One region of the Nocardioides sp. T5 genome, then DNA from elsewhere that is predicted to be linked to it. Evidence: predicted binding sites of a transcription regulator. Region 1 holds the regulator's gene; each other region holds the start of a gene.

Region 1 (7,302 bases):
CTGGTGTCCGTCATCCCCACGGCGGCGCGCCGCAGCGTCATCCGGACCCGAGTCCATGGGCGCGGGTCCGGATGACGCTCAGGCGGGTGGCTCGTAGCCGAGGACCTGGTAGTCGCGGGCGTACATCCGCGCCACGAGCTCGCGCAGCTCGGCGGAGTGCTGTCGGTCCCGGCCGCCGGGTGAGGTCTGGTTCTTCGGCGCGGTCGGCACCGCCGGGGCGCCGATGCGCTCGCACACCTCGGCGAAGTCGCGGTCGAACCTCTCGAGCCGCCCCACGAAGTCGACCCGGTTGAGATCGATCATCCGGCTCTGCAGCGTCAGGTGCTGGTCGGTGCCCGGCACGGCAGACAGGTCCTGGGCGGCGGTCCAGCGGGCGAACTCCTCGACCGTCTGCATCCGCTCGTGGGTCGCCGCGTCGAAGTCGTAGTAGTTGTGGTCGACGACCTTGTCGTGCCACGCCGAGACGAAGCGGTCGAGCGGGTCGCGCACGAAGGCGAAGGTGAAGTAGTCGGCGAAGCTGGCGAGCGGGTAGCGCACCCGCATCGCGTGGTCGACGTCCATGCTCACGCCGTGGGTCTCGCAGTGGTGGCGGATGGTGCGCGTCGCGACCTTGGCGACCCGGTACCAGACGAACCGGTGGCTGTGGCTGATCGTGAGGTTGTACGCCAGCGGGCTGAGCCAGGCGGACGCCTCGCCCGCCGCGGCCAGCCGGTCGACCTCGACCTGCGCGTCCACCGTGTAGCGGCGCCGGTTGCCCGGGCGGGTGCGGAAGACCGTGGGGTCGGGGGCCTCGGATGACATCGGCGCGAGGCTACACGGATCCACCGTTGGTCGAGGAGGTCGCGCAGCGACCGTCACGAGACCAGGTCGGTCCGGGTCTCGTGACAGGCGCCGGGGCGCCTTCCTCGACCAGCGGGGGAGCTCAGTCGAAGGGGATGCGGCCTCGCAGCGACTCCGGGTCGGCGACCGGCTCCTTGCCGGTCTCCGCGATGAGGGCGCGGGCCTGGTCGACGCTGTCCCAGACGTTCCAGAGCACCACGCCGCGGACCTGCCCGGACTGGAGGTAGTAGACGACGCCGGTGCCGACCTCGCCGTCCTTCCAGTCCTCCACCAGGTCGAGGTCGCTGCGGGTCTCGCCGACGGCCTCGTAGCCGTGGTCGAGGATGTCGGACCAGAAGAAGGGGGTGTAGTCGTAGGCGTCGTAGGCGTCGTCGGAGCCGGCCATCACCTTGCCGGCGTGCTCCCCGGACTTCTCCGCGTGGTCGACGTGCTCGACGCGGCGGCGGCCGAGGAGGGCGTCGGGGTAGGACGCGACGTCGCCCGCGGCGTACACGTCGGGGTCGCTGGTGCGCAGGTGCTCGTCCACGACGACGCCGTTGTCGACCTCGAGCCCCGCGGCCTCGGCGAGGCCGGTGCGCGGCAGCACGCCGATGCCGATGACCGCGGCGTCGGCGGTGATGGAGGTGCCGTCCGCGAGGCGGATCCGGACGCCGCCGTCGTCCTCCTGCCCGCCCTCGACCGAGCCGTGCACGACGGTGACGCCGCGGTCGGCGAAGTCCTTGGTCAGGGTGGCGGCGAGCGCGCGCGGGAACATCTGCTCCTGCACGTCCTCGAGGTCGAGCACGAGCGTGACCTGCACGCCGTTCTGCACGAGGGAGGAGGTGATCTCCGAGCCGATGTAGCCGCCACCGATGACGGCGACGTGGCTGCCCTCGGTCGCGACCGCGCGCAGCCGCTGGTAGTCGGCGGCGGTGCGGTAGTAGATGACCCGCGGGCCCGGGTCGACGGCAAGCACGCGCGGCTCGGCGCCCGTGGCCAGCAGCAGCTTGCCGTAGCCGACACTGCTGCCGTCGGCGAGGCGTACGACGTGGGCGCCGGGGTCGATCTCCGTGACCGTCGTGTCGGTGACCAGGTCGACGCCCTCGTCGTCGTCGAGGTCGCCGGCGAGCGAGGACCCCTCGAGGGTCTCGTCATCCTTGAGCCAGAGGTCCTTGGACAGCACCGGCCGGTAGACGGGCTTGTCGGGCTCGGAGCCGATCACCGCGACCCGACCGCTCCCGTCCTGTGAACGGATGCCCTTCACGGCGCTCGCCGCAGCGACCCCCGCACCGACGATGACGTAGTCATAGGACTGCTCGACGTTGCTCATGCACGCCATCGTGGCCCGCGGGTGGGCGCCTTTCAACGGCGTCCCACCCCTGCGGTCGTCAGAGGCTGCGCAGCACCGCCGTCACGACGCCGAGGATCGTGGCGTTGTCGCCCGGGATCGGGTCGTAGGCGTCGTTGTGGGGGAGCAGCCACACGTGGCCGTCCTTGCGCTGGAAGGTCTTCACCGTGGCCTCGCCCTCGATCATCGCCGCGACGATCTGGCCGTTGGTGGCGGTCTGCTCCTGGCGGATGACGACGTAGTCGCCGTTGCAGATCGCCGCGTCGACCATCGAGTCGCCGGAGACCTCGAGGAGGAAGAGCGTGCCGTCGCCGACGAGCTGCTTGGGCAGCGGGAAGACGTCGGTGACCTGCTCCTCGGCGAGGATCGGGCCACCGGCGGCGATCCGGCCGACGACCGGGATGTTGACCGCGGTGGGGTGGACGTCGCCGATGCCGGTCTCGTCGACGCTCGACTCCTCGCCGCTGGACATCGAGCGGCGTGCGGCCATCACCTCGGGCAGGAAGACCTCGAGGGCGCGGGGGCGGTTGGGGTCGCGCTTGAGGAAGCCCTTGCCCTCCAGCACGCGCAGCTGGTGGGCGACGCTGGACGACGAGGTGAGGCCGACGGCCTGGCCGATCTCACGCATCGACGGCGGGTAGCCCTTGGTCTCGATGGAGTCCTTGATCGTGGCGAGCACCCGCTGCTGGCGCGGGGTCAGGCCGGTCGCGTCCGGGGGGCCGTCGGGCATCTCGATGACGTTCTTGTCGTCCTGCTTGGCCATGCGTCCTCCACTACGTCGACCCCTCCGTCCGCGGCTGGACAGGGAGGATCTGGTGAGCCCACCGTAGTCCTCATCGGCGGGTGGGATCAAACACCTGTTCGAAGCCGCGTGTCGCTACTGTCAGCAGATGCAGACCTCGTGCGTCGTCACCGGTGGGGCCCGTGGGATCGGGCGCGGGATCGCGGAGCTGATGGTCGCGCGCGGCCACCACGTCGTCATCGGCGACGTCGACGGCTGGGCGGCGGCCGCGACGGCGGCCGAGGTCGGCGCGGTCGCCGGCCTCGCCCAGGACGTACGAGATCCCGACTCGCACCGCCTCGTCGCGGAGGAGGCGGTACGGCACGGCCGGCTGGTCGCGTGGTTCAACAACGCCGGCGTCGGCGACGACGGCACCCTCGCCGCACTGACCGAGGAGCAGGTACGCCGGCTGGTGGAGGTCAACCTGCTCGGTACGACGTGGGGCACCCGCGCCGCGTTGGCGGCGTTCGGTCCGGCCGGGGGAGACGTCGTCAACGTCGCGTCCCTCTCCGGGCTCGGGCCCGTGCCGGGCTACAGCATGTACGCCGCCACGAAGGCCGCGGTCGTCTCGCTGTCCGCGTCGGTCAACGCCGAGTCCCCGCGCGGCGTGCGGGTCCACGCGCTGTGCCCGGACGGCGTCGACACCGCGATGCTCGCCGCGCAGGACCCCGACGGCCTCGGCTCCCAGCTCACCTGGTCCGGCGGCTCGATCCTGGGCGTGTCCGAGGTCGCCGCCGCGGCCGTCGACCTCGTCGGCTCGCGCCGGGTCGTGCGGACGGTGCCCGCCTGGCGCGGGGGAGTCGTGCGTGGTGCGGCCCTCGCCCCCGGGTCGCTCGGGCCCCTTGCCCGGTTGTTCGCTGCCCAGGGACGACGGGCCATGAAGCGGCGCTGACCGGTCCGGTCAGGGCAGCCGCACCTGGCCGTGCTTCATCTTCCACAGGAAGTACTTCTCGAAGCCCAGCTTCATCGCGTGCGCCTGCGGTCCGGGGATCAGCACGCCGTGCTTGCGCGGCGGCAGCATCTTGTCGGCGAGGATGATGACGCCGTTGTTGCCGGCGTCCATCACGCACACGGCGGCGATGTCACCGAACTTCTTGTGCGCGTCGGGGGTCTCGCCCTTGATCTGCGAGGCGATGTTCTTCGCGGCGACGTGGGCCTGCTGCTCGGTCGGGAAGCCGGTCTTGGGGATGCCTACCGGCGTCGGGGTCTGCCACGGGACGTCGACCGCGGCGGCCACCCCGACGGCGTACACGTCGTCGTAGGCCTCGCTCTGGTAGGTGTCGCGCACCTTCACGAAGCCGTTGTCGTCGGCGATCTTGGGGGTGCGGGTGATGACCTCCTGGCCGGAGAACGGCGGGATGATCATGGCGTAGCCGAAGTCGACGGTGCGCCCGTCGGCCAGCACGAGGCGGCCGTCGTCGACGTGGTCCATCGCGGTGTCGAGGACGGTGTCGATGTTCTCCTTCTTGAGGAACATCCCGAGCAGCTTCTCGCCGTGGGGGAGGCCGCCGATGCCGAAGTGGCCGAGGAACGGCTCGGCGCTGACGTAGGTGAGCTTGACCCGGTCCTTGAGGCCGGCCTTCTTCAGCTGGTAGCTGGTGTTGAAGAGGAACTCGTACGCCGCTCCGAAGCAGCCGGCGCCCTGGGTCGCGCCGATCACGACGTCGCCGGGCTTCTCGCGGAACTGCGCCCAGCCCTCGCCCGCGCGGATCGCGTCGTCCATCGTGGTGATGGTGTGGGCGTTGCCGCCCTCGCCGAGGCCGGGGATGACCTCGAAGCGGTTGCGGTAGCCGGTGGCGATGACGAGGTAGTCGTAGTCCTGCGGGCCGGCGGTGGTCTCGACGCGGCGCGCCTCGGGGTCGATCGCGGTGGCCTCGGCGTGGACGAACTCGACCTCGTGCTCCTCGAAGGTCGGGCCGACCTTGAAGGTGATGTCGGCGCGCGTGCGCTTGCCGAAGGGCACCCAGATCAGCGAGGGGGTGAACAGGAACTCGTCGGAGGACGACACGACCGTCACGTCGACGTCCCCGTGCAGCTCGTGCTTCACCGTGATGGCGGCGGTGAGACCGCCGAAGTTGCCCCCGAGGACCAGGACCTTCTTGCGCGACATGGCTCGCTCCGTTTCTGCGTCGGTGTGCTTCCACGGTCGTCCGGCCGGGGCGATCGGGGTAGGTCCGTTGGTCCCGTCCGTGGGGGCCGTCCGGTCGTCGAACATTTGTTCGTCCGGGTGCTTGTGTTGTTCGAACACGTGCTCTACCGTCGTACACATGTTCGATCGAACGCCTGATCGAGACCCGGTGGCCCAGGCCGCTGTCGGTGGGTCCGACTAGACATTCGTTCGACAGACCACCCGGCTGAATCTTCCCCAGGAGGCCACCATGAGCACCCTCAGCCTTTCCCCCGCTTTCTCCCCCGTCCCGGCCCGCGCCCGCTCGACGGTGCGCCTGACCCGCCGCGGCCGGCTCGTGGTCTTCATGACCTCCCTGTTCCTGGTGCTCGGTGTGGCCCTGATGTTCGCCGGCGGCGCCGTCGGCACCGGCGAGGCCGGTCAGCCGGCCCCGACCGAGGTCGTCCAGGTGGCGCCCGGCGACACCCTCTGGGGGATCGCCAGCGAGATCGCCACCGACGGCGACGTCCGCTCCATGATGAACGAGATCGAGCGGCTCAACGCCCTCGAGTCCGCCGGCCTCTCCGCCGGCCAGAAGCTCCGCGTCCCGGTCGTCTCCGACTGACGCGCGAGGCCTCCATCAGCCGCTTCGACCCCGGCTGGTGGAACCAAGGGGAAGACCGAGGGGCGGGCCACTGGCCCGCCCCTCGGCGCATTTCGTCGGCCCGGCCGTCCTGTCGGCCCGCTGATCGCGGCCCGGCGCCCGAGGGTTGCGGCAGATCGCATCTCGGAGGGTCGGTCTGATGCCGTGTGCCGCCACCCTTCGGCCGTACGGCGCCGGGGTGGCGGCAGATCGCAGTTGGGGAGGCTGGGTCGTTGTCGTGTGCCGCCACCGCCCGGTGGTTCTCCACAGGTTTTGCTCTCGGGGTGGTTCCACGATCGCCTGAATGGGTAGTTTCACGGTGCTGACGTTGTTCTCGGGAAGGCACCTCATGCACGTACGCCGCACACTCGCGCTGGCTTTCGCGGTCCCCGCCCTCCTCGCCGGGTGCTCCGACGACCCCGAGCCCACGCCCAAGATCCCCGAGCCGACGAGCTCGTCGCCTACTCCGACGCCTACGGAGTCCGAGACGCCCGAGGCGGAGAGTCCCGAGGACTTTGTACGGCGTTGGCAGGCAGCGGCGCTGAAGGCGCAGAACGTAGGCGACACGAGCGAGTACCGAGCATTCGGTCCGAAGTGCAAGCCCTGCCTGGAATTCGCTGACCAGGTTGATCAGATCTATGCCGATGGCGGTCAGGTCCGCTTGGCGAGTCTGCGAGTCGTCAGCGTCAAGTCGGCCGGGGGAGCGGACCAGTTCCGACTCACACGCGTGCTTGGCCGCACTCGGGTGCTGAATGCCGAGGGTGAAGAGCAACAGTCCTTCGAGGGCGGTCGCGAGGTCCTCTCGGTCTTTTTGGAGCCGGTCGGCGAGGAATGGCGGATCAAGAACTTCCTTCGGACAACGGCATGAGGGGAGCGCTGACCGTCTGCTTGCTGGTGATGGCAGCGCTTGTTCCGTCTCCAGCGGCCGCCGCCGATGGTCCATGTGCGGTTGCTGGCGGTCTGGATTCTGTGAGCGCTGAATGCCAGTGGGCCTATGTCGACTACACGGCTAGTGCCGGTTCCGGCGACGGTCACACCTGGGTCGTCTCCATCCAGTGCGACAACGGCGGGATCTGCACCGAATACGTCGAATGTGAGGAAGGTGGCCAGGAGGGCTACATCCACGACGTCTACCTGGACGGTACCGACGTCGGCGACGTGTGCGTGCCGGACAACGCCGTACAGGAGGTCGACCTGGCCAAGCTGATCCTCCGCGAGTTCAAGCGCATCGCCTGGCCGTCGTCCGAGCTCGTCGTCCAGCCGCGGGGCGGGCGCACGCTGGTGAACTTCGAGACCAACTTCTTCACCCCCGACCACCGGTCGATCGACCAGTCCGTCACCGTTGCCGGACAGTCGGTGGTGATCCGCGCGGTGCCCGTCTCCTACACCTACTACTTCGGCGACGACACCAGCACGACGAGCGCCAGTCCCGGGAGCCCGCACCCCGACCTCGAGATCACCCACCAGTACGAGCGGACCGGCGACGTCGTCGTACGCGTGGACACGACCTATGCCGGCGAGTACCGCATCGGGCAGGGGGAGTGGACCGCCATCGGGGAGACGCTGACGGTGGAGGGTGCGGACCAGGAGCTCGAGGTGGTCGA
Region 2 (7,302 bases), 2.2 Mb from region 1:
AAGGCGGGCTTCGGCAAGGGTTCGACGATCACCGTGGACCTGGGCCGCGGCGTCCTCCGGGCCAAGGCGCGCGCCGGTCGGCTGCGCGGCCTCGAGGTGCTCTGGATCAAGGGCGAGGACGCACGCTGGCGGATCCGCGGCACGCACCGCAACGAGGACGTGATCATGCAGGGAGGACGCAGCCTGGAGGCCTCGATGCGCGGCGGGCGCGACTCCGTCGTCGCCACGCGGGGACGCGACGTCCTGGACCTCGGTCAGGGTCGCGGCGACTTCGCGAACGGCCGCATGGGACGGGACACCTGCCTCGGCGCCGAGCGGGTCAGGAGCTGCGAGGTCCTGCGCTCCGGCCGGTCCGATCGAGCCGCGCGTCAGGCAGGTACGACGGAACGGGATGCGGTCGAGCGACTCGAGCGCGGCCTGCACGTCGTGGCACGGATGCCCATCGAGGTCTCTGCGCTTCGGCGGTGACGGTGATCCCCTGCTCGCGGATCGGCCGATCGGCCAGAGATTCCCGTACCAGAGGCCAGGAAGACCATGCCGCCGGGCCGATGGCACGGGGCGGTCCCTCGTCCATCGTGGCATCAAACCACCGATGAGAAGGACGAGACCATGAGCATCACGACCAGGACCACGTACGACACCGCGGCCAAGCCGGCCCTCCACGATCCGCCCACGCCGGTCAGGGCGAAGCTCGCCGCAGCCTGGGCCAGCTTCATGTTCTTCTACATCTACGTCGACTACCTGCACCTCTACAAGCCGGGCGCGATCGACGACATCCTGGCCGGCGTCGTCTTCGAGTTCGACATCAGCCAGACCTTCGCCGTCAGCTCGCTCGCGCTGGTGGGCATCCCGAGCCTCATGATCCTGCTCTCCATGGCGCTACCCGCCCGTGCGAGCCGCACGCTCAACCTCGTCGTGGCCGCGCTCTACCTCCCGGTCTCGGCGTTCAACGTGCTCGGTGAGTCCTGGCTCTACTTCTACGGCCTCGGCGTCGTGGTCGAGGTGATCGTCCTCGCCTACATCCTCCGCACCTCGTGGACCTGGCCTCGTACGGCGGCGTGAGCGGGCTGGGGCGATCGCGGCGCTGTGACGCGCCTTGCGCAGCACGCAGTCACACTCGCGCCGCTACTCGGTGAGGAACGCCAGTGGTGCTGCATGAGTCCATGACGTTCGGCGCTTGCGGTCGAACCAGGCAGAGGCGTTCACTAGTAGGTCCAGCACCGCGCAGGCCTGCGGGGCGCCACGTCATCAAAGGGGCTCGCAATGACCGTGTTGCAAGGTGACCTGCATCTGCTCGAGGACCCGGTAGCGCAGGACCTGCTCGGCTCGAAAGAACTGGCTCGTCTCGCCTACACCTGGCTCGCCGGCACCCCACGGGTGGTCCCGATCTGGTTCCATTGGACCGCTCACGTTCGGAAGCCCACCAAAGGCCCCGAAGATCCGCGCCCTGCAGCGAGAGCCGCGGGTGGCCGTCACGATCGACGCGGCCGGCGGCTGGCCCTACCACGCGCTGATGGTTCGTGGTGACGTTGCGGTGGAGATGCTGGACGACGTCTCCGAGGAGTACGCCGCCGCCGCGCGCCGCTACTTCGGCGATGACCAGGGCGATGCCTGGGTCCAGCAGCTCAGCGGTCAGCCGATGGCCAGGATCACCTTGACGCCGTCGTGGGTGGGCCTGCTCGACTTCGAGACCAGGTTCCCGAGCGCGCTGTCCATGTGAACCGTCCTGGCTCGCTGGATGGGAGGACGCCTGTCCCACGATCAGGGCGGCCGCGGGGTCCCTGCGCCTAGAGCGGCGGAAGGCACTGCTGCACGGATAGGTGACATCTCATCTGCGGCGCTGTGCAGCGACCTTCTGGCGCGGACCGATCGGTGGTGCCGCGAAGGACCTGCGTGACTACCAGCCAGTCGGCAAAGCAAAGAACTTGCGGCCCATCGGCCTACGTCCGCCTGGCGAACGACACCTTGTTGTCGGCGTGGACGGTCATGGCGTAGCGGGAGCTGTGGGCCAGGCGGTGGTGGCGGGGGCAGAGCAGGCGGCCGTTGGCCAGATCGGTGAGGCCGAGGCGGGACCAGGGAGCGTCGTGGTGGGCGTGGCAGCCGGACGCCGACGTCTGACAGCCCTTGGTGGTGCAGCCGCCGTCGCGCAGACCGAGGGCGACCCGCTGTGCCTTGGTGAAGAACCGGGCCGCGCGCCCCAGGTCGAGCGGCTGGGAGTCAGAGCCGAGCACGGCGGGGATGATCCCGGCCTCGCAAGCGATCCGGCGCGCCTGCCCGGCTGACATCCGCGAGCCGTCGTCGAGGAGGGCAGTGGCGTGCTCGGCCAGCAGCTGCTCGAGCGTCATGGTCACCACGATCGTGGCGTTGACCCCTGCGGTCTGCGGGGTGGCTGCGACCGGGTAGCGCTCGACGTACTCGATGAAGGCCTCACCGAGACGCCGGCGCAGGGGCTTGAGGTCGCCGGACTCGTCGCGCAGCTCGGCCTCGGTGTGCCGCGCCGGGTTGGCGAGGGCCAGGAGGTGACGCTTGAACATCGCGCCGATGTGGGACGGCACGGTGAAGCGACCGTGGCACCGGCCGTTGCCGTCGTCGCTCAGGGTGAGCTCGACACCGGCCACCGCTCGGGCTTCCTCGGCCTCGAAGACCGCCTCCTCGTGCGACTCCCCCACCTCGGGAGCCACGACGTCCAGGATGCGCTTGCCGATCTGTCGCAGGTCGCGGGCGTCGTGCTTGCTCGCGAACCCCAGCATCGCCGCCTCCGCGCGCCCGCGGGTCTCGGCGTCCACCCGGGCAGGAAGGGCGTCCACGGCCTCCGCGATGACGCGCGCCTGGTCGACGCGCACCTCTCCGTCGGCGAGCGCGCGTGCCACCGGGGCGTGGATGTCGCGCTGCAGAGCCAGGCCCAGCTTCACCATCCGGGAGGCCTCGGCCCGCGTCAGCAGGCTCAAGCCGGACCACCACTGATGCGTGTGCTGGGCACCGGTCGCCTCGCCCAACCGCCGTCGGTCGGCCTCCGCAGCGCTCCGGCACTCCGCCGCCGCCAGCCGGCTCGACGCGACGGTCGTCGCCGTCAGCAGCCGCTCCACGTCGGGGTCGGCCAGCCCGCCCATCCCCAGCTCCAGCAGCTCCCCCAGCACGTCGTCGAGACGTCGCAGCAGTGCGGTCACCCGCGGCGACGCATCGGCGTCGACACCGGGCGCCCGCCACAAGGCGTCGTCCTCGGCTGGGATGGCACTCACGGCTGGACCTCTCCACGCCACGCAGGCGCGTCGACAACAGGAGGGCCAGATGTCAGGAGGTGTGTGCGGCCGGAATGTCGGCGATCAGGTGGGGCCCGAGCTCGCTCGCTCGAATATGTGTTCGATTGTACACCCGATGGCCGGGCACATCAACCGGGCAAGGGTCTGGCGGGCCCCCGCGGCCGCGATCACCTGAAGCGGGTGAACACACGCCTCATCCGTGCGCGCAGGATCCCGACGTGACCCCGATCAACGTGAACGTCGACAACTTCGCCCGGGCCGAGACCCACCGCATGATGACCGACCTCCAGCGCGAGGCCGGCGGAGTCAACAGGTTCGCGCACAACCGCACTCCGGCGCCGGTCGACCGGCAGACCGTCATCCGCATGAACCGCGACACGCTCTACAGCTTCGCGGTGGTCGACGTCGGCGACGGAGCGACGCTCACGGTGCCCGACGCCGGGGGCCGCTACCTGTCGGTGATGGCGGTCAACGAGGACCACTACATCAACCGGGTCATCCACGAACACGGCACGTACGAGCTCACGGCCGCCGACCTGGGCAGCGACCATGTCGTGCTCGCGGCTCGTACCCTGGTCGACCCGCGGGACCCCGGCGACCTCACCGCAGTCGCCGCGCTGCAGGACCAGCTCAGGCTCGAAGTGGCCGGCGGCCGCGCCTTCACCGCACCCGACTACGACACCGCGAGCCTGGACCGCACCCGCCAGGCCTTGTTGAGCCTCGCCGCCGACATGACGTCCTTCGAGTCGAGCTTCGGGCGCGCCGAGGACGTCGACCCGGTGCACCACCTGATCGGCTCCGCCGCCGGCTGGGGCGGGCTGCCGGACGCCGAGGCCACCTACGTCGGGGTCTCCCCCGGCCTGCCCGTGGGCGAGTACGAGCTCACGGTGGCCCCCGACGTACCGGTCGACGGTTTCTGGTCCATCTCGGTCTACAACGCCGAGGGCTACTTCGAGCCCAACGAGCGTGACGCCTACAGCCTCAACAGCATCACCGCTGCCCGCAACGACGACGGCAGCGTGACGGTCCGCTTCGGCGGCGACGGCGACCCGGCCCGCAACTCGCTCCCCATCACCGACGGCTGGAACTACCTGGTCCGGCTCTACCGCCCGCGACCCGAGGTCCTCTCGCGGGCGTGGAGCTTCCCCTCGCTCGCCATGTGAGAAAACGCTCGCCGCGCGAGGGGAGCCACCGCGTCAGTGCTAGTAGTCGTCGCCGCTCGCGTCCGGGTCGGGCTCGCGGGTGATGTGCATGGCCGCCTCCTCCGCGGAGGCGCCGGCGCCGTCGATGCCGACGTCGTGGGCGACCTCCTGCTTGTCGACGTCCTCCCCCAGCCCGGAGTCGGGGGCGACGAGACGGCCGGTGCGCTCGTCGGCCTCGTCGAGGCCGAGCTGCTCGTCGAGGGCGTTCTCGTCCTCGCGGTCGTCGTCGCGGTCGTCCTCGGCGTACGGGTCGATGTCGGGCTCCTCCTCGGCGAGCTTCTCGTCGAGGGACTCCCCCTGCCGGCGCTCGGCCTCGGTCGGGTAGTCGTCGTAGCCCTTCGGCGCCCGGTCGGGCGGCGAGTAGCCCCGGTCGAGCACGTCCTCGAGGTCACCGTCGTCCAGCGTGTCGCCCGGCTGGAGCTGGTCCTCGTCGTCGATCGACATGTCGAGATAGGTCTCGCGTTCCTCGCTCATGCCTACAGGCCTACCGGAGCAGACCGGCCCGGACAAGGGCCGAGCGACCTCATCAGCCGAGCTCGCGCTCCAACGCGTCGGTGAGCAGCGCGGCCAGGGCCTCGGTCTGGATGTTGGCCGAGGACCCGACCTCCTCGTCGGAGCCGTCGAGCGCCCGGGCGGCGAGGCCGGCCTTGGAGTCGATCAGCTCAGCGATGCGGGTGTCGATCGTCTGCGCGGCGATGATGCGCCACGCGGTGACGGGGTCGCTCTGACCGATGCGGTGCACGCGGTCGATCGCCTGGGTCTGCTCGGCGTCGGTCCACGAGAGCTCGGCGAGCACGACGTTGGAGGCCACCTGCAGGTTGACGCCGACACCGGCCGCGGCCAGCGAGCAGACGATGACCTGCACGTCGGGGTCGTTGACGAACGCGTCGATGGCCCGCTCACGGGCGCGGGGAGACTGGTCGCCACGGATCGAGGTGTGCTTGAGGCCGCGGCGGGTGAAGGTCTCCTCGGCGATGTCCATGACGTCGACGTGTCGGGCGAAGAAGACGACCTTGCCGACGTTGCGCGCGAGCTGGGCGGCGTAGTCGGCGGCGAGGCCGCCCTTGGCGCGACCGATGCGGCGGAACATCGAGAAGACGTTCTCGCCGCCCGTCCCCTGGTCCATCTCCTCGCGCTCCCACGTCGCGACGCGGCGGACGAGCTCGTGGTCGATGCCGTCGACGACGGAGCCCGTACGACGGGTCTCGAGCGCGGCCTTGTAGCGCTGGACCAGCCGCCGGGCGAGGTCCTCCTCGGCCGCCCGGATCGAGCGGGTGTCCTCGTCGTCGAGCTCGACGGGGATGTCCGCGATGCGGCGCGCCGGGATGTCCTCGGCGACGTCGACCTTGCGACGCCGCACGATGCCCATGTCGATGACCGCCTTGCGGGCCGCGGGGTAGAACGCGTGGTCCGCAGGGGTCAGGTCGGTCTCCTCGAGCGACTCCATCAGCCGCGCCAGCGGCTTGGTGTCGTCGACCCAGCCGAGGAACTGCCAGATCGCGCGGAAGTCCTCGATGTCGTTGATCAGCGGCGTGCCGGTCAGCGCCATCAGCAGCGGGCGGGCGGTGCGGGCGCGGAGCCGCTCGGAGAGCTCGAGCACGTGGCGCGAGCGCTGCGAGGTCTTGTTCTTGATGAAGTGGGCCTCGTCGACGACCATGCTGCGGAAGCCGAACGAGCCGAGCCAGTCGACGTGGCGGTCGAGGATCTCGTAGTTCACGATGATGACGTCGGCGAAGGCGTCGACCCGGTCGCCGTCACCGTGGATCACGGTGGCGCGGCGGCGCGGCGTCCAGCGCTCGGTCTCGCGGGCCCAGTTGGTCTTGACGACGTTGGGGCACACCACGAGGAGCGGGTAGGCGTCGGCTGCCTGCGCGGCGAGGAGCGCCTGCGCGGTCTTGCCGAGGCCGGGCTCGTCGGCCAGCAGGAAGGTGCGGTGGCCCTCCGCGGCCGCGGCGATCATCCGCGCCTGGTGCGGCATCAGCTCGAGCTTGCCCGGAGCGTTGAGCGAGGTGGCCTCGGGCAGCTCCATGCACGAGGAGGAGCCGCCGAGCTCGAAGGAACGGAACAGCGGGCCGAGCAGCTCCCACGACGACAGCCGCCCGTGCACGGAGCGACGCTCGCGGCCGATGCCGAAGTCGGGCTTGAGGAACGGGTTGGCCAGCTGGTGCTGGAGGACCGACTGCGGCACGACACGGCGCTCGCCGAGCCCCGGGCCGGCCTCGTCGTCGGGCTTCGGCTCCTCCGGCGCGACCTCGACGCCGGCCTTGCGCAGCATCTCCAGGCGCAGGTCGCGGGCGCTGTCGGTGACGACGGACTCCTCCGAGAGCAGGCCGAAGAGGGAGGGATCGCGGGTCGCGGTCTTGGCGAGGATCGTCGCGATGCCGTCGAGGCGCTTGAGCTCGTCGGCCTTCTGGGCGTCGGTCAGCTCGGTCGAGGCGCGTACGTCGCTGCGGTGCTCACGCACCAGGAGCGCGACCACCTGGAAGCGCACCCGCTGGCCGGGAGCGAGCGGACCGCGCTGAACGGCCGACTCGAGCTCGCGGACGGCTCGCGCCAGGACGGGGACGATGCCCTCGTTGTCCTTGTGGCGGGCGTGCGCAGGGGTGCGGCGGTTGCCGCGTTGACGCTGGCGCTGGGCCAAGGTGTCCTCCCGGACTCGGGTACGCGTCGTGGACAGGCGAGCCCGTGCGGCTCTGCCTGCACGCCACGGCGTGGAGGTGTGGAGCGGGCGCCAGGTGCGCGGTGTCCGGCGGATCGGGGGTGATCACAGCGACACGGCGTCTGGAACGCTGGTCCCCACTGTAGCCCCCACCGGCCCGTTGCCGGTAAACATCCCCCGA
Region 3 (7,302 bases), 510 kb from region 1:
CCCGACCAGCGGGTCGACTTCCGGGTGGCAGCCGCCGTGGCCGTCGCCCTCGACGCGCTGATGGCGCGCTGACCCCACCCACCTGACCCCACCCACCTGACCCGACCCGTTTCGTCCCGCATCCCAGGAGGTCGTCATGCAGGTCGCAGTCCTCGGCACCGGGATGGTGGGTCGCACGATCGCCCCGCGACTGGCGGAGCTCGGGCACGGCGTACGCCTCGGCACCCGCGACCCCTCGGCCACCCGCGCCCGCGACGGGTGGACCGACCTGCCGGGCGTCCCGCTCATGACGTTCGCCGAGGCCACCGCCGGGGCTGATCTCGTCGTGCACGCCGGCAACGGTGCCGCTGCGCTCGACCTGCTCACGCAGGCCGGCGACCTGGCCGGAGCCGTCCTCCTCGACGTCTCCAACCCGCTCGACTTCTCCGCCGGTTTCCCACCGACCCTCGCGGTGAAGGACACCGACTCCCTGGCCGAGCAGCTGCAGCGGGCGTTCCCCGACACCCGCGTGGTCAAGTCGCTCAACACGCTGACGGCCGAGCTGATGGTCCACCCCGACCGCCTGCCCGAGCCGACCAGCGTGTTCGTCAGCGGGGACGACGACGACGCGAAGCGGCTCGTCACCGGCCTGCTCACCGAGCTCGGCCACCGCGACGTGATCGACCTCGGCGGCATCGAGACCGCGCGGGGGACGGAGATGTGGCTGCCGCTGTGGCTGCGGCTGATGGGTGCCCTCGGGACGGCGGACTTCAACCTCAAGATCGTGCGTCCGTCGTGATGTACCCCGAGGTCCGCGCGGCCCTCGAGGCCGACGCCGGCGTCGACCTCGGCGCGCCCGGCTTCGACCTCGCCGCCCACCGCGAGGACGTACGACGCGTCAACCTCCGCCAGCCGCGGGAGGACGTCGCCTCCGTCGAGGACGTCGACGCCGACGGGGTCCGCTGCCGGCTCTACGTCCCGGCCGACCCGCTGCCGGGGCTGGTCGTCCACGCCCACGGTGGTGGGTTCGTGCTCAACGACATCGACGTCCACGACGGCATCTCCCGCCGCATGGCCAACCGCGGCCGCCGGGCGGTGCTGAGCGTCGACTACCGCCAGCCGCCCGAGCACCCGTTCCCCGCTGCGCCCGACGACCTCGACACGGTCGTCGGCTGGCTGCGCCGTGAGGGCCCGCCCGGGCCGTACGCCGTCCACGGCGACTCGGCGGGCGCCAACCTCGCCGTCGTCGCCGCCCTGCGCAACCCGGGCTTCTTCGCCGCGGTCGCGCTGATCTATCCCTTCCTCGACCCGCGCACCGCCTTCTCGTCCTGGGAGCTGGGGGCCGCGTCGGGCTTCGCACCTGCGGAGGCGACCTGGTACTGGGAGCAGTACGCCCGCACCGAGGCCGACTACGACGACCCCGACCTCGCCCCGCTGCTCTCCGCGCGGCTGCACGCCCTGCCGCCGACCTTCGTCGCCACGGCGGAGGCCGACCCGCTCCGAGACGAGGGGGAGGAGCTCGCCCGGCGGATCGCGGAGGCGGGCGTCGAGGTCGTCGGCATCCGCTGCCTCGGCCAGACCCACGGCTTCTGGCGGCACGCGACCTTCACCGCATCCGAGCCGCTGGTGCGCCAGGTCGCGGGCTGGCTCGACCAGCACCTCACGACTGCGTGAGCCCGTCGCCTCCGGCGATCGTGGCTGCGGTCCGATCGACGATCAGGAGGTCTCGAACCGCTTGCGGTACGACGTGGGCGTCGTCGAGAAGGCAGAAGCGAAGTTCTGCCTGAAGGTGACCGTGCTGGCGAAACCGCACTCGCGAGCGACGCGCTCGATCGACCAGTCGGTGTTCTCCAGGAGTCCGCGCGCCCGGTCGAGCCGGCGGGCAAGGACCCACCGCGCAGGCGTGGCACCGGTGACCTCGAAGAAGCGTCGGTTGAAGTTGCGGCGGCTCATTCCGGCGTGCCCGGCAAGTGCCTCGACATCGAGGTCTGCGTCGAGGTTGGCCAACGCCCAGTCCAGCGTCGGACCGAGCTGGCCGCCCTTCTCCGGGTCGGGGATCGGACGCTCGACGTACTGCGCCTGCCCTCCCTCGCGGTGGGGAGCGACCACGAGGTGGCGTGCGACGGTCGTCGCCGCGGCTGACCCCAGCTCGGCGCGCACCACGTGCAGGCACGCGTCGATGGCCGAGGCCGTTCCGGCCGAGGTGAGCACGTCGCCGTGGTCGAGGTAGAGCGAGGACGCGTCGACGGTGGTCGACGCCCGGCGGTCCTCCAGCGAGGAGGCGGCGGCCCAGTGGGTGACGACCGTGCGCTCGCCCACCACGCCGCTGTCGACGACAGGGAACGCGCCGAGGCACAGGCCGGCCACACGTGCCCCGCGCTGGTGTGCCCGTGCCACCAACCGGGACAGCTCGTCGGAGGTCGGGCGGAAGTCGGTGTGCCACGACGGGAACACCACCAGGTCCGCCTCCTCGACGACGTCGGGACCGTTGACCTCGTCGACCCGTAGGCCCTCAACGGTCCGGACGCCGTGGCCGTCCTCGGTCCACACCTGCACCCTCCAACCGTCGGCGAGGCCCTGCCGGGTGACCTCGCCGAAGACGAGCAGCGGCACGGAGAGGTGGAACATCGTGATGCCGTCGAAGGCGTGCACGGCGATGCGCATGCTGTCCTGATCTCATCGAAAGGCGTCTTCTGTGCCACTCACGCTACCCCCGGCTCGCCGGCGAGGCTAGGAGGACAGGCGCCGACGAGCGGCGCCGACCCGAGCACCAGGAGGCAGACCCGCCATGACCACCCCCCGCCGCGCCCTCATCGTCGTCGACGTCCAGCAGGAGTACTTCGACGGCATCCTCCAGGTCCAGCACCCGGACCGTGAGGTCTCGCTCGCCCACGTGACCCGGGCCATGGACGTCGCCGCGGCTCAGGACCTGCCCGTCGTCGTCGTCCATCACCAGCTGCCCGAGGGTGCCCCCGTGTTCGCCCAGGGCTCACCCAGCTGGGAGCTGCACCCCGACATCGCCAGCCGCGTCCAGCCCGGGCACAAGCGCGTCACCAAGGACAAGTCCAGCGTGTTCGCCGGCACCGACGTCGCCGCCTGGCTCGCGGCGCAGGGAGTGGACACGATCACGATCGTCGGCTTCATGACCAACAACTGCGACATCGCGACAGCAGCCGCCGCCGAGGAGCTCGGGCTGGCAGCTGAGGTCCTGTCCGACGCCACCGGTGCCATCCACCTCGCCAACGAGGCCGGCAAGGTTTCGGCGGAGCAGCTGCACGACACGCTGCTCGTGCTGCTCCAGTCCAACTTCGCCGCCGTCGCCACCACCGACGCCTGGGTCGACGCCGTCGAGAGCGGTCAGGCCCTGGTGAAGTCTGACCTCGGCACTTCCGCCATGCAGGGTCGCGCCGCCTTCGCCGGCTGACGAACGGCTTCGCGCTCGGGCAGGATGTCCGCCATGCCGTGTCGCGCACCTCATGAGTGTCGGTGCCGCGGGTGAGCGCTGAGGTCCTGACCGGCGCGACGGCGCGTCGGCGGCCGGTCTTCGTGCAGCTGGTCGTCTTCGCGAGCGTGGGCGCTGCATTCAACGTGCTCTACGGACTGCTCTACCTCGTCCTCCGCGAGCAGCTCAGCGCGCAGCCGGCGAACGCTCTCGCGCTCATCCTGTCGACGATCGCTGGAACGTTCGGGCATCGCTACATCACCTTCGGGGTCCGTGGCACGGACCGAACCGTGCGGCACCAGGCGCTCGGGCTCGCCCTCCTGGGCTTCAGCCTGGCCGTGACGGCAGGTTCCTTGTGGCTGCTCGACACCCTTGTCGCCCAGCCCTCGCGCCTGCAGGAGGTGGTCGTCCTCATCGCGGCGAACCTGGGCACCGGGTTGGTGCGGTTCTTCGTGTTTCGTGTGGCGATGATCGGCCGACGGGACTACGAGGCCAGGGTGTAGTTGCTGGCGAGCCGGAGCTCGTAGGGCGAGTAGCCGACGGAACCCGCGGGGCCTCCGGGGAGTGGTGGTGAGGTGGAGCGGGTGATGCGGAGGTGCTCGGTGACACCGTGGACCTGGTGGAGGTGGGCGTCTCCCGGGTCGGCGACCCAGGAGGTCCACCCGGGGGACTCCTTGACGTAGTTGCAGCGCTCGCAGAGGCCCTGGCCGTTGTGCGCGGCGGTCGGGCCGTCATCGGCGGCGGGGGTGACGTGGTCGTGGTGGCGGATGGCGGCGTTGCAGCCGGTGGTGCGGCACGTGCCGCCGTCGCGGAGGTCGAGGAACTCGGCGAGGAGCCCGTCGAAGCGGCGGCTCGTCGACTCCATCGCGACCAGTGCCCGATCGGCGGGCGCGACGAAGAGCCGCCGGAGGGTGGCCTTCGCGGCCTGGCTGGCGCGGCGGACCAGGTCGATGCACAGGGCGGCAGGGAGGTGTCCGGCTCCCGTGACCTGGCCGGGCTCGGTGCCGTCGCCGAACAGTGACTCGACTCCGATGACGAGGTTGACGCGGACCGCGACGGCGTCGTTCACGCTCTGGTCGCCGGTGATCCGCGCGGCGAGGGTGTCGGCGCGGACCTGGCCGGCGGTGCGGCCGTCGCCCTCGGCTCGCGCGGTCGCGGCTGCGTTGTCGAGGGCTGCGCGGACCGCGGCCAGGACCTCGAGGGGGAGGGTGGCGACGAGCTGGCCGGTGCCGTCGTCGAGACGGCGCGAGGTGACCCGCCGGTCGGCGCGTGCCCGCCGGCAACGCCGGGTCTCGGACTCGGCGGCGTGGGTGAGGCAGGACCGACGCACGGCGTCGCGGAGACGGATGTCGCCGAGACCGGCCAGTCGTGGTGCCAGGTCGTCGTCGACGCGCAGGCGCTGCTCGGGGGCGAGGTGGGCGACCTCGCGCGCGACAGCGAACGCCCGGTCCTCGGTGAGCTCGCCCCGACGCAACGCTGCCAGCGTCAGCGGGAGGTGGTCACGCAGGCGGCGGGACAGCAGCACCCGCTGCTCGCCGGCGTAGGGACTGGCCAGGGTGGCAAGCGCCACCTCGGCGCCGACCGACATCGCGCGCTGGGGCGTACGCCGGCCGCCGCCCGGCGCGTCCTCGCTGTCGGCGGCATCGGCGAAGGTGGCCGCCACGATCGCCTCGGCGGCCGCGGCTGCTGACTTGATCCGCTCCAGGCCTTCGAGCTGGTCGAGCAGGTCAGGCCCCAGCGTGGCGGGCGCCAGGTCGGCAAGGAGGTCAGCCAGCGCGTGCAGGTCGTCGGCCTGCCACACCTGCCGCTCTGCTCCAGCTGCCATCGAACCCTCCGAGTGATCGAACGTGTGTTCGATTGTCTCCCGTTTTGGGTCGGAGGTCAAGAGCGCGGGCATGATCGTGGATGCGCCGGGCGCCCGGACGACGCCCGCGCCTCGGGCGTGTCCACAGGCCCCGGTCATCCGCCTCGATCCTCACGGGCCGGCTCTGCCAAACTCCTCCTCATGCGCGTTCACCTGGGCTCCGACCACGCCGGCCTCGAGCTGAAGGACCACCTGATGACCTGGCTGGTGGACCACGGCTACGAGGCCATCGACCACGGTCCGTTCGTCTACGACGCCCTCGACGACTACCCCTGCTTCTGCCTCCGGGCGGCCGAGGGGGTCGCGGCCGACCGCGCCGAGGGCCTCGACAGCCTGGGCGTCGTGATCGGTGGATCCGGCAACGGCGAGCAGATCGCGGCCAACAAGGTCGAGGGCATCCGGTGCGCCCTGGCCTGGTCGGAGGAGACGGCGACGCTGGCCCGCGAGCACAACGACGCCAATGTCGTCTCGGTCGGCGGCCGGATGCACCCGGTGGACGACATGACCCGGTTCGTCGAGGTCTTCCTGACCACGCCCTTCTCCGAGGACGAGCGCCACGTGCGCCGCATCGGCCAGCTCACCACCTACGACGAGTCGGGCGAGCTGCCTCCGCTGCCGGAGTCGGCCCTGCGCGGTCCCGGCTCCGAGGCGTCCCCCGACGACGCGGATGCCTGAGGGACACACCCTTCGCAAGCTGGCCGACGACCTCAGCGCCGCCTTCGCGGGGCGGAGGGTCCGGGTGTCGTCGCCGCAGGGCCGCTTCGCCGCCGACGCCGAGCAGCTCGACGGGTCGCGCGTGGTCGGTGCCGACTCCGCCGGGAAGCACCTGTTCCTCGAGCTCGAGGGGGAGCGCTTCGTCCACGTCCACCTCGGTCTGATCGGTCAGTTCGACGTGCACGCGAGCGCCGCCGAGGTGCCCGCGCCGGTGGGAGCGGTGCGGTTGCGCCTGGTCACTCTGGACGGCCCGGACGACGCCCGTCCGACGGCGTACGCCGACCTGCGCGGCGCGATCGTCTGCGACCTCGTCGGCGCCGGGCGGCGCGCGGAGATCCTGGGCCGGCTCGGTCCCGACCCGCTGCGCCCCGACGCCGACCCCGACCGGGCCTGGCGCCGCATCTCGGCGAGCCCGCGGGCCATCGGCGACCTACTCATGGACCAGAAGGTGCTGGCGGGGGTCGGCAACGTCTACCGCGCCGAGGTGCTCTTCCGGCACCGCATCCACCCGCTGCGCCCCGGCAACACCCTGCGCAGCGGTCAGTGGCGGGCGATGTGGGCCGACCTCGTCGAGCTCATGGCCGAGGGCGTGCGCACCGGCCGGATCGACACGGTGCGTCCCGAGCACACGCCCGAGGCGATGGGGCGCCCGCCCCGCAAGGACGACCACGGGGGCGAGGTCTACGTCTACCGTCGTACGTCGCAGCCGTGCCTGGTGTGCGGCTCGACCGTGCGCACGGGTGAGCTCGTCGGACGCAACACGTTCTGGTGTCCCCGATGCCAGCCGAAGTTCCGCTCCCGGGCCGTACGATCTGCCACCAAGGAGACCGGGAGAGCAGGAGGGGCTCGGGGATGAGTTCTCCATCGCTCAACGCCGCCGCCAGCCGGCTCGTCCCGCGCGGCTCGCGGACCCTCGTCCTGCTCGTCGCGGCGACGGTGCTCATCGGGCTCGCCATCTGGCTGCTGGACCCGAGCGTGCCCCTCGTCAGCCTGCTCGTCCCGCTGGTCCTCTCGAGCCTGGTGCTCGGTCCCCGGCAGCTGCCGTGGTTCGTGGTGTTCGTGCTGCTCGTGCTGGCGCTGGTCGTGCCGACCCAGGAGGACATCGACCTCCGGGTCGCGCTCACCGTGGCCATCATCTTCGGCCTCGGGTTCGTGGTGCTGCTGTCGTCGTTCCGCCGCACGCGCCTGGGCGTGGCGGGCATCCAGGGCGAGATGATGTTCGTGGACCTGCGCGACCGGATCCTGCGCCAGGGAGGCATCCCCGACCTGCCCGCGGAGTGGTACGCCGCCAGCGAGCTGAGGT
Region 4 (7,302 bases), 1.0 Mb from region 1:
CGAGCGCCTCGATGGAGTGGCGCGACTCCTCGGAGTGCACCTCGAGGCCGAGGAGCTCGAGGTGGGAGAAGAGGACGCTGACCGGGTTGCGCAGCTCGTGGGCGAGGGTCAGGACCATGTCGCGTCGGTAGTCGCTGACGTCGCGGAGCTCGGCGTTGAGGGCCCGCTCGCGCTCCCGCAGCCGCGCCTCGAGGAGCAGCCGGGCGAGGTCGGCGGCCACGGTCATGGCCGCGTTGATCTCGGAGGCGTTCCACCGCGGCGCGTCGGGCGCCCGGCCCATCGACAGCGTGCCGAGGTACTCGTCGCCGGCGCCGATCGGCACCAGCAGGCCCGAGCCCAGGCCGTGGGTGTCGAGCAGACGCGTGAGCGACCGGGGGGTCTCGATCGACTCCTCCTTCATGCTCCAGGTCCGCTGCCGCTCGACGACGACGTGCCCGCGGCGCTGCCACTGCCCGCGCATCAGCTCCGCCACGTCAAGCCGGTCGTGCTCGAGCCCGGGGACGTCGGCCCCGGCGACGATCACGTCGACGGTCGCGACGTCCATCGCCTCGACCATCGCGCGGGCCAGCTCGCTCAGCAGGTCCTGGACGCCGAGCCCCGGTCGTACGCTCTCGATGGCGCGCCGCGCCTGGGTGACCATCCGGACCTGCTCGCCGTAGAGCTCCCGCTCGACGATGCTGATGACCGCCTCGAAGAGCACGCCGGCCTCGGCGTTGACCGCGGCCACGCTGTCGGACGTCGGCCGGAGCCCGGAGTGCGGCTCGTCGAGGTAGAGCAGCCCGCGGAGCTCGCCGTCCTCGTTCTGCAGCAGGCGCACCATCTGGTCGTCGGGGTCCCACCCGTTGGGCAGGCCCGAGGCGGGTACGTCGGGCCGGTGGCCGTACTCGTCGAGCCAGGCGCGCGTCTCGTCGTCCAACCGCTCGCTCGGGATGTGCCGCCAGCCCGCCATCTCCACACCGAGCTGGTGGATGTGGTCGAGGGCCAGGGGCGAGGCCTGGCCGAGCATCTTGTCGCGGGCGTCGTCGTCGCCGGCGATCGCGACGAACTCGAGGTAGCCGTCGGACCGCAGCGCCTCGATGGCGACCACCTTGTGCTGCGTCCGCTTGGCGACGTCCTCCGCGATGGCGTGCAGCACCGCGCGCTGGGCCTCGTTGCCCCACGCGCGTCCCCGCGGGCGTACCCACAGCCCGTCGTCGTCCATCACTGCTCCCGCCCACCGTCCCGAGCCGCCGCCGGTGACGTTACGCCCAATCGGGCCTGCCCGGACCCACTTCCGGCTGATGGGCGCGGCTTGGTGACTCGCGGGTAACATAGCGGCATGAAGCGTGAGATCTACGACGAGGACCACGAGGCCTTCCGCGCCTCGGTCAAGCAGTTCCTGGACCGCGAGGTCGCCCCGCACCTCGAGACGTACGCCGCCGGCCACGGGCTCGATCGCGACTTCTGGCTCGCCGCCGGGAAGCAGGGCTTCCTCGGCCTGGAGATCCCCGAGCAGTACGGCGGCTCCGAGGCCGGCGACTACCGGTTCAACGCGGTCCTCACCGAGGAGCTCGCCAAGGTCAACATGACCCTGCCGAGCTGCGTCGGGATCCACGCCGACATCACCGTGCCCTACCTGGTGCACCTGACCAACGACGAGCAGAGGGCGCGCTGGCTGCCCGGGTCCGCCACCGGTGAGATCGTCACGGCCATCGGGATGACCGAGCCGGGCGGCGGCTCCGACCTCGCCAACCTCAGGACCACCGCGGTCCGCGACGGCGACGACTGGGTGATCAACGGCTCCAAGACCTTCATCACCAACGGCGGCTCGGCCGACCTCGTGCTCGTCGCGGCCCGCACCAGCCCCGAGAAGAAGGCCAAGGGGATCTCGCTGTTCGCCGTCGACACCACGCTCGAGGGCTTCAGCGTCGGCCGGGTGCTCGACAAGGTCGGCCAGGACGAGTCCGACACCGCCGAGCTGTCCTTCGAGGACGTGCGCGTCAGCAACGACGACCTCGTCGGCCCGCTCGACACCGGCTTCATCTCGATGATGCAGTTCCTGCCCCAGGAGCGCCTCGGCTCGGCCATCACCAACCTCGCCCACGCCAAGCAGATACTCGAGGAGACGGTCCAGTACGCCAAGGACCGCCAGGCGTTCGGCCAGCCCATCGGCTCCTTCCAGAACACGCAGTTCCTCCTCGCCGACCTCGTCACCCGCGTCGACGTCACGCAGGCGTTCGTCGACCAGTGCGTCGTGGCCCACACGAAGAAGGAGCTGACGCCCGTCGACGCGGCCAAGGCCAAGTGGTGGACCTCGCAGGTCCAGAACGACGTCCTCGACCACTGCGTGCAGGTCCACGGCGGCTACGGCTACATGAACGAGTACCGCGTCGCCCGCGCCTGGCGCGACGCCCGCGTGACGAAGATCTGGGCGGGGTCCAACGAGATCATGAAGATGCTGATCGGCCGCGACCTGGGACTTTGAGCCCGTGACGCGGATGTTCGTGGCGGCGGTGCCCCCGGAGGACGCCGTCGCCCACCTCGACGAGTTCCTGGCGGTGCGCCGCGACGCCGCGGCGTACCGCTGGACCGTGCCGGACCAGTGGCACCTCACGCTGGCCTTCGCCGAGGACGTCCCTGACCGGTCCCTCGACGACCTGGGCGACCGGCTCGAGCGGGCGGCCCGCAAGCGGCGGCCGGTGCGGTTGCGGCTGGCCGGCGGCGGCGCCTTCCCCCACCCCGACCGTGCCCGGGTGCTCTTCGCCCGGCTCGCCACCGACGATGACGCCCGCACGGAGCTGGACCGGTTGGCGACCGGCTGCCGCGCCGCGCTGTCGAAGGCCGGGGCCCGCGTCGACGGGCAGCGCTTCCGCGCACACCTCACGCTGGCCCGGCTCGGGAGCCCCGACAACGTCACGTCGTGGGTGCGGCTCCTCGACGGCTACGAAGGGCCGGAGTGGGAGCTCGACGAGGTGGCGCTGGTGGCGTCCCACCTCGGCGAGGGCCCGCGCCGCCGTCCACGCCACGAGGTCGTCGCGACGTACGCCATCGACTGAGGGCCTGGGCGGCCGATGAGCACAGCCTCACCTTCGTTGCAGGACGCACCACCGCGAGCGACGATCAGAACGTGAGCCTTGAGATCGGTACGGACGAGGACCCCCAGCACTTCCACGACGAGCTGGGCGACCACGTCGGCACGCGGCTCAACTGGCTGCGCGCCGCCGTGCTGGGTGCCAACGACGGCATCGTCTCGACCGCCGGCGTCGTGATGGGCGTGGCGGGTGCCACCGACGACAGCGGCGCGATCGTGATCGCGGGCATCGCCGCGCTGACCGCGGGTGCGCTGAGCATGGGCGCCGGCGAGTACGTCTCGGTCAGCACCCAGCGCGACTCCGAGAAGTCGATCCTCCAGCTCGAGGCCAAGGAGCTGCAGCAGATGCCGCAGACCGAGGAGCGCGAGCTGGCCGCGATGTACGTCGACAAGGGACTGTCGCCGGAGACGGCCGAGAAGGTCGCCCGCGAGCTCACCGAGCACGACGCCCTGCGCGCGCACGCCGACATCGAGTTCGGCATCGATCCCGACAACCTGACCAACCCCTGGCACGCCGCATGGGCCTCGATGCTGGCCTTCACGGTCGGCGCACTGCTCCCGCTGCTGATCGTGGCGTTCGTGCCCGACACCGTGCGGGTGCTGGTCACGGTCCTCAGCGTCGTCGCGGCTCTCGCGCTCACCGGGTTCGCCAGCGCCCGCATCGGCTACAGCCCGCGTCTGCCGGCCGTGCTGCGCAACGTGTCCGGCGGCCTGCTGGCGATGGGCGTCACCTACCTGATCGGCATGCTCGCCGGCACCCAGCTGGGATAGTCCCTCTGCCTCGGCGCCCTATCTGCGTCTGTGGAACTTCACGTCGCCGCTCGGTAGACGTTCAGCGACGTAATCGGCGTCGTGGGCCCGGTGGTGATGGTGGGCGCAGAGCAGCACGGCGTTGTCGAGGTCGGTCAGGCCGCCCAGCAGCCACGGCAGCCAGTGGTGGGCCTCGGCCCAGGTGCCCGGCACGTCGCAGCCCGCGGCACGGCAGGTCTTGTCGCGCAGCAGGAGGGCCCGCCGCTGCGCGGCGTTGAACAGTCGCTGGGCGCGCCCGAGATCGAGGATCTCGGACCTGCCACCCAGCACGGCGGGGAGGATCCGTCCGTTGCACGCGAGTCGTCGCGCCTCCCCTGCGCTGATCCGCTCGCCGGCACACGGGTCACCGTGCGGATCGGCCGGCACCGTGCCCGCCCCGAGGACGTCGGCCGCGCCGAGCTCGGACCTCAGCGTCTCGAGCGAGATGGTCACCACCACGGTCGTCGCGTCGCCTCCGTGGACGGGCAGGCGCTGCGGGTCGAGGCTCTCGAGCAGCTGGCAGAAGGCCTCGCCGAGACGGCGGGGGTACGGCAGCCGCGGCATCGGGTCGAGGAGGGGCGCGGCCGGCTCACCGAGTGGGGTCGGGACCCCGTCGCGCCGGGGGTTGGCGTAGGCCTCGAGGTAGGTGGCGAAGCGGGTGGCGACCGCGTCGGGCAGGCGGCCCGAGACCCGCGTGGTGCCGTCACCGAGCCGCCGGAGCATCAGTCGGGTGCGGCGGCGACCCTCCGCCTCGAGGGCGGCGAGGCGCTTGCCCTCGACCTCCGCAACCACCTCCGGCGCCACGACCTCGAGGACGTGACGCCCGACCCGGGCCAGCTGCTTCGGTCCGAGCCGCTGGGCGTGCTCGATCAGCAGGGCCTCGGCCTGGTCCAGCAGCTCGGCCGGCACGGAGTCAGGGAGGTCCTCGAGCGATCGGACGACCACCCGCGCCTGGGCGGTGTTGACCCGGCCCTCGCGGAGGGCGGCCCCCAGGGTGCTCCACCGCCGGTCGAGCGCGGTCGCGAGCCGGAGGTCGGCCCGCGCGTCCTCGAAGCGCGTGCAGGTGGCGTCGGCATACCACGCGGCCGCGTCTCGCGCCCCGACCTCGGTCGCCACGTCACCGGCGTCGACGAGCACGCGCATCCGCAGCTCGGCCACCCGGGACTCGATGCGAGCCAGCTCGCGCAGCGCATCCGCCTTCTCAGCGGCCGACATGAAGAGCGGGTTGGCATCCGCCACGTCCTTCAGCACGACGTCCATCGCCGTGGCCGCAGCCAGGATCGGATGGGACATGTGCGGCCTCCTCTCGACGACGTCGTCGCGCACGCGCAACTCACTGACGGTCGTCGCTCCTGGAGGCCGGCCCAGCCGGACACTTACGTCCCTCGCAACTCGCCCACCCAGCCACCGTCCGGGTCACTGACCCTAGAACGATGGACTGTTTGAAGCGTGCGGCCAGACTACACGTCGCGATGCATATTCGCAAGCATGTTCGAACTGCAGTTGCGGCGCAATGACGCGCTTCCCGTTTCCCGTTGCAGTTCGATGCATCGTGGACACACCCGAGCCTGACCTCGGCAGCTCAGGCATCGGGCTCTGGCTGACTGCGTCCGTTGTGACGTCGTTGCTCGAGCAGGATCGCTTGCCGATCTCGCCCGTTGGAGGGGAGGCGGTAGCAACCCCGTGGACCCTAAGTTGACGGTCCGGTCGAGGTTGAACAGGAGACGGAATGTCGTGATGCCCTTCCCGAAGTTGCCGCGCCAGGACGTCCTGCCTTTCCCCCCGACACCGTCTGGTTCCCGTGCTGGGCGCACGATGCAGGACTCGATCTACGAGCCGCGTGCGCCGGAGCGGCGGCTGGCCGATGACGCGCCGAACATCCTGGTGGTGCTCATCGACGATGCCGGTCCTGGCCTGCCGGACACCTTCGGTGGTGAGGTCCGTACCTCGACGCTGACACGCGTCCTGGCGGAGGGTATCGGCTATAACCGCTTCCACACGACGGCGATGTGCTCGCCCACTCGAGCCTCGCTCCTGACCGGGCGCAACCACCACCGGATCGGGAACGGGCAGATCGCGGAGCTCGCCAACGACTGGGACGGCTACTCCGGGCACATCCCGACGAGCACCTCCCTGGTCGCCGAAGTCCTTACCGACTACGGGTACGCGACGGCGGCGTTCGGCAAGTGGCACAACACCCCGGCCGAGGAGACGACGCCGTCAGGCCCCTTCCACAACTGGCCGACCGGTCGCGGGTTCGAGTATTTCTACGGGTTCCTCGCGGGCGAGGCCAGCCAGTACGAGCCCAACCTGGTGCGCAACACCACCAGCGTTCTGCCCCCGAAGCGGGCGGAAGAGGGCTACCACCTCAGCGAGGACCTGGCTGACGACGCGATCGGCTGGCTGCGCCGCCACCAGGCCTTCGAGCCGGACAAGCCGTTCTTCATGTACTGGGCGAGCGGCTGCCTGCACGGCCCGCACCACGTCATGAAGGAGTGGGCCGACAAGTACGCCGGACGCTTCGACGACGGCTGGGACGCCTATCGCGAACGCGCGTTCGCGAACGCAAGATCGGCCGGGTGGATCCCGGAGGACGCCGAGTTGACACCGCGCGACCCGACGCTCCCCGCCTGGGACGACATCCCGGACGCCGAGAAGCCCTTCCAGCGACGGCTGATGGAGGTCGCCGCCGGCTTCGCCGAGCACGTCGACGTCCAGGTTGGCCGGCTGCTCGACGAGGTGGAACGCCTCGGGCACGGGGACAACACCGTCGTGTTCTACATCTGGGGGGACAACGGTTCGTCCGGCGAGGGCCAGAACGGCACCATCAGTGAGCTGCTGGCCCAGAACGGGATCCCCACCACGGTCGACATGCACATCAAGGCGCTCGACGAGATGGGCGGCCTCGAAGTGCTCGGTTCGCCGAAGACCGACAACCAGTACCACGCCGGCTGGGCGTGGGCAGGAAGCGCGCCCTACAAGGGCATGAAACTGGTGGCCTCGCACCTGGGTGGGACACGGAACCCGATGGCAGTGCGCTGGCCCTCGCGGATCGCCCCCGACGCCCGGCCCCGTTCCCAGTTCCACCACTGCAACGACCTGGTACCCACCATCTACGAGATCCTCGGGATCACCCCGCCACGCGTCGTACGAGGGATCGAGCAGCAGGACCTAGACGGCACCAGCTTCGCCTACACCTTCGACGCCCCCCAAGCGCAGGGCCGGCTGCGGACGCAGTACTTCGAGATCATGGGTAGCCGCGCGATCTACCACGACGGCTGGATGGCCTCTGCGTTCGGACCACGAGCACCCTGGGTCCCCGGCCTGCCGCCGGGCATCCAGGCGTGGACGCCAGACAGCGACACCTGGGAGCTCTACCACCTCGACCAGGACTGGACCCAGGCCCACGACCTCGCCGACGCGCACCCCGACAAGCTCGCGGA

The links. The regulator LexA, encoded in region 1, represses DNA repair genes until DNA is damaged. The targets are predictions, from matches to a motif close to TCGAACANNTGTTCGA.
Region 2: ACNKF0_RS06765 (DUF222 domain-containing protein) is a predicted target of LexA. The motif match lies at 3,349-3,364, and genes of this name have one in related genera.
Region 3: ACNKF0_RS15930 (DUF222 domain-containing protein) is a predicted target of LexA. The motif match lies at 5,263-5,278, and genes of this name have one in related genera.
Region 4: ACNKF0_RS00865 (DUF222 domain-containing protein) is a predicted target of LexA. The motif match lies at 5,340-5,355, and genes of this name have one in related genera.

Annotation. Positions count from the first base shown of each region.
Region 1 is NZ_CP182415.1:3,784,810-3,792,111, reverse strand. It holds gene ACNKF0_RS18560 (sulfotransferase family 2 domain-containing protein) at 79-801, opposite strand; gene ACNKF0_RS18555 (NAD(P)/FAD-dependent oxidoreductase) at 923-2,149, opposite strand; gene lexA (transcriptional repressor LexA) at 2,208-2,930, opposite strand; gene ACNKF0_RS18545 (SDR family NAD(P)-dependent oxidoreductase) at 3,058-3,840, shown strand; gene ACNKF0_RS18540 (NAD(P)/FAD-dependent oxidoreductase) at 3,850-5,058, opposite strand; gene ACNKF0_RS18535 (LysM peptidoglycan-binding domain-containing protein) at 5,327-5,680, shown strand; gene ACNKF0_RS18530 (hypothetical protein) at 6,003-6,566, shown strand; gene ACNKF0_RS18525 (hypothetical protein) at 6,668-7,302, shown strand, end outside.
Region 2 is NZ_CP182415.1:1,392,144-1,399,445, reverse strand. It holds gene ACNKF0_RS06780 (calcium-binding protein) at 1-468, shown strand, start outside; gene ACNKF0_RS06775 (DUF6326 family protein) at 610-1,062, shown strand; gene ACNKF0_RS06770 (hypothetical protein) at 1,466-1,720, shown strand; gene ACNKF0_RS06765 (DUF222 domain-containing protein) at 1,941-3,239, opposite strand; gene ACNKF0_RS06760 (DUF1214 domain-containing protein) at 3,479-4,423, shown strand; gene ACNKF0_RS06755 (DUF5709 domain-containing protein) at 4,463-4,936, opposite strand; gene ACNKF0_RS06750 (DEAD/DEAH box helicase) at 4,989-7,103, opposite strand.
Region 3 is NZ_CP182415.1:3,271,786-3,279,087, reverse strand. It holds gene ACNKF0_RS15960 (hypothetical protein) at 1-72, shown strand, start outside; gene ACNKF0_RS15955 (NADPH-dependent F420 reductase) at 137-778, shown strand; gene ACNKF0_RS15950 (alpha/beta hydrolase) at 778-1,653, shown strand; gene ACNKF0_RS15945 (GlxA family transcriptional regulator) at 1,696-2,643, opposite strand; gene ACNKF0_RS15940 (isochorismatase family protein) at 2,768-3,403, shown strand; gene ACNKF0_RS15935 (GtrA family protein) at 3,475-3,924, shown strand; gene ACNKF0_RS15930 (DUF222 domain-containing protein) at 3,906-5,246, opposite strand; gene ACNKF0_RS15925 (ribose-5-phosphate isomerase) at 5,427-5,960, shown strand; gene ACNKF0_RS15920 (Fpg/Nei family DNA glycosylase) at 5,953-6,855, shown strand; gene ACNKF0_RS15915 (PP2C family protein-serine/threonine phosphatase) at 6,852-7,302, shown strand, end outside.
Region 4 is NZ_CP182415.1:183,057-190,358, reverse strand. It holds gene ACNKF0_RS00885 (sensor histidine kinase) at 1-1,201, opposite strand, end outside; gene ACNKF0_RS00880 (acyl-CoA dehydrogenase family protein) at 1,319-2,464, shown strand; gene thpR (RNA 2',3'-cyclic phosphodiesterase) at 2,478-3,035, shown strand; gene ACNKF0_RS00870 (VIT1/CCC1 transporter family protein) at 3,107-3,841, shown strand; gene ACNKF0_RS00865 (DUF222 domain-containing protein) at 3,860-5,152, opposite strand; gene ACNKF0_RS00860 (arylsulfatase) at 5,675-7,302, shown strand, end outside.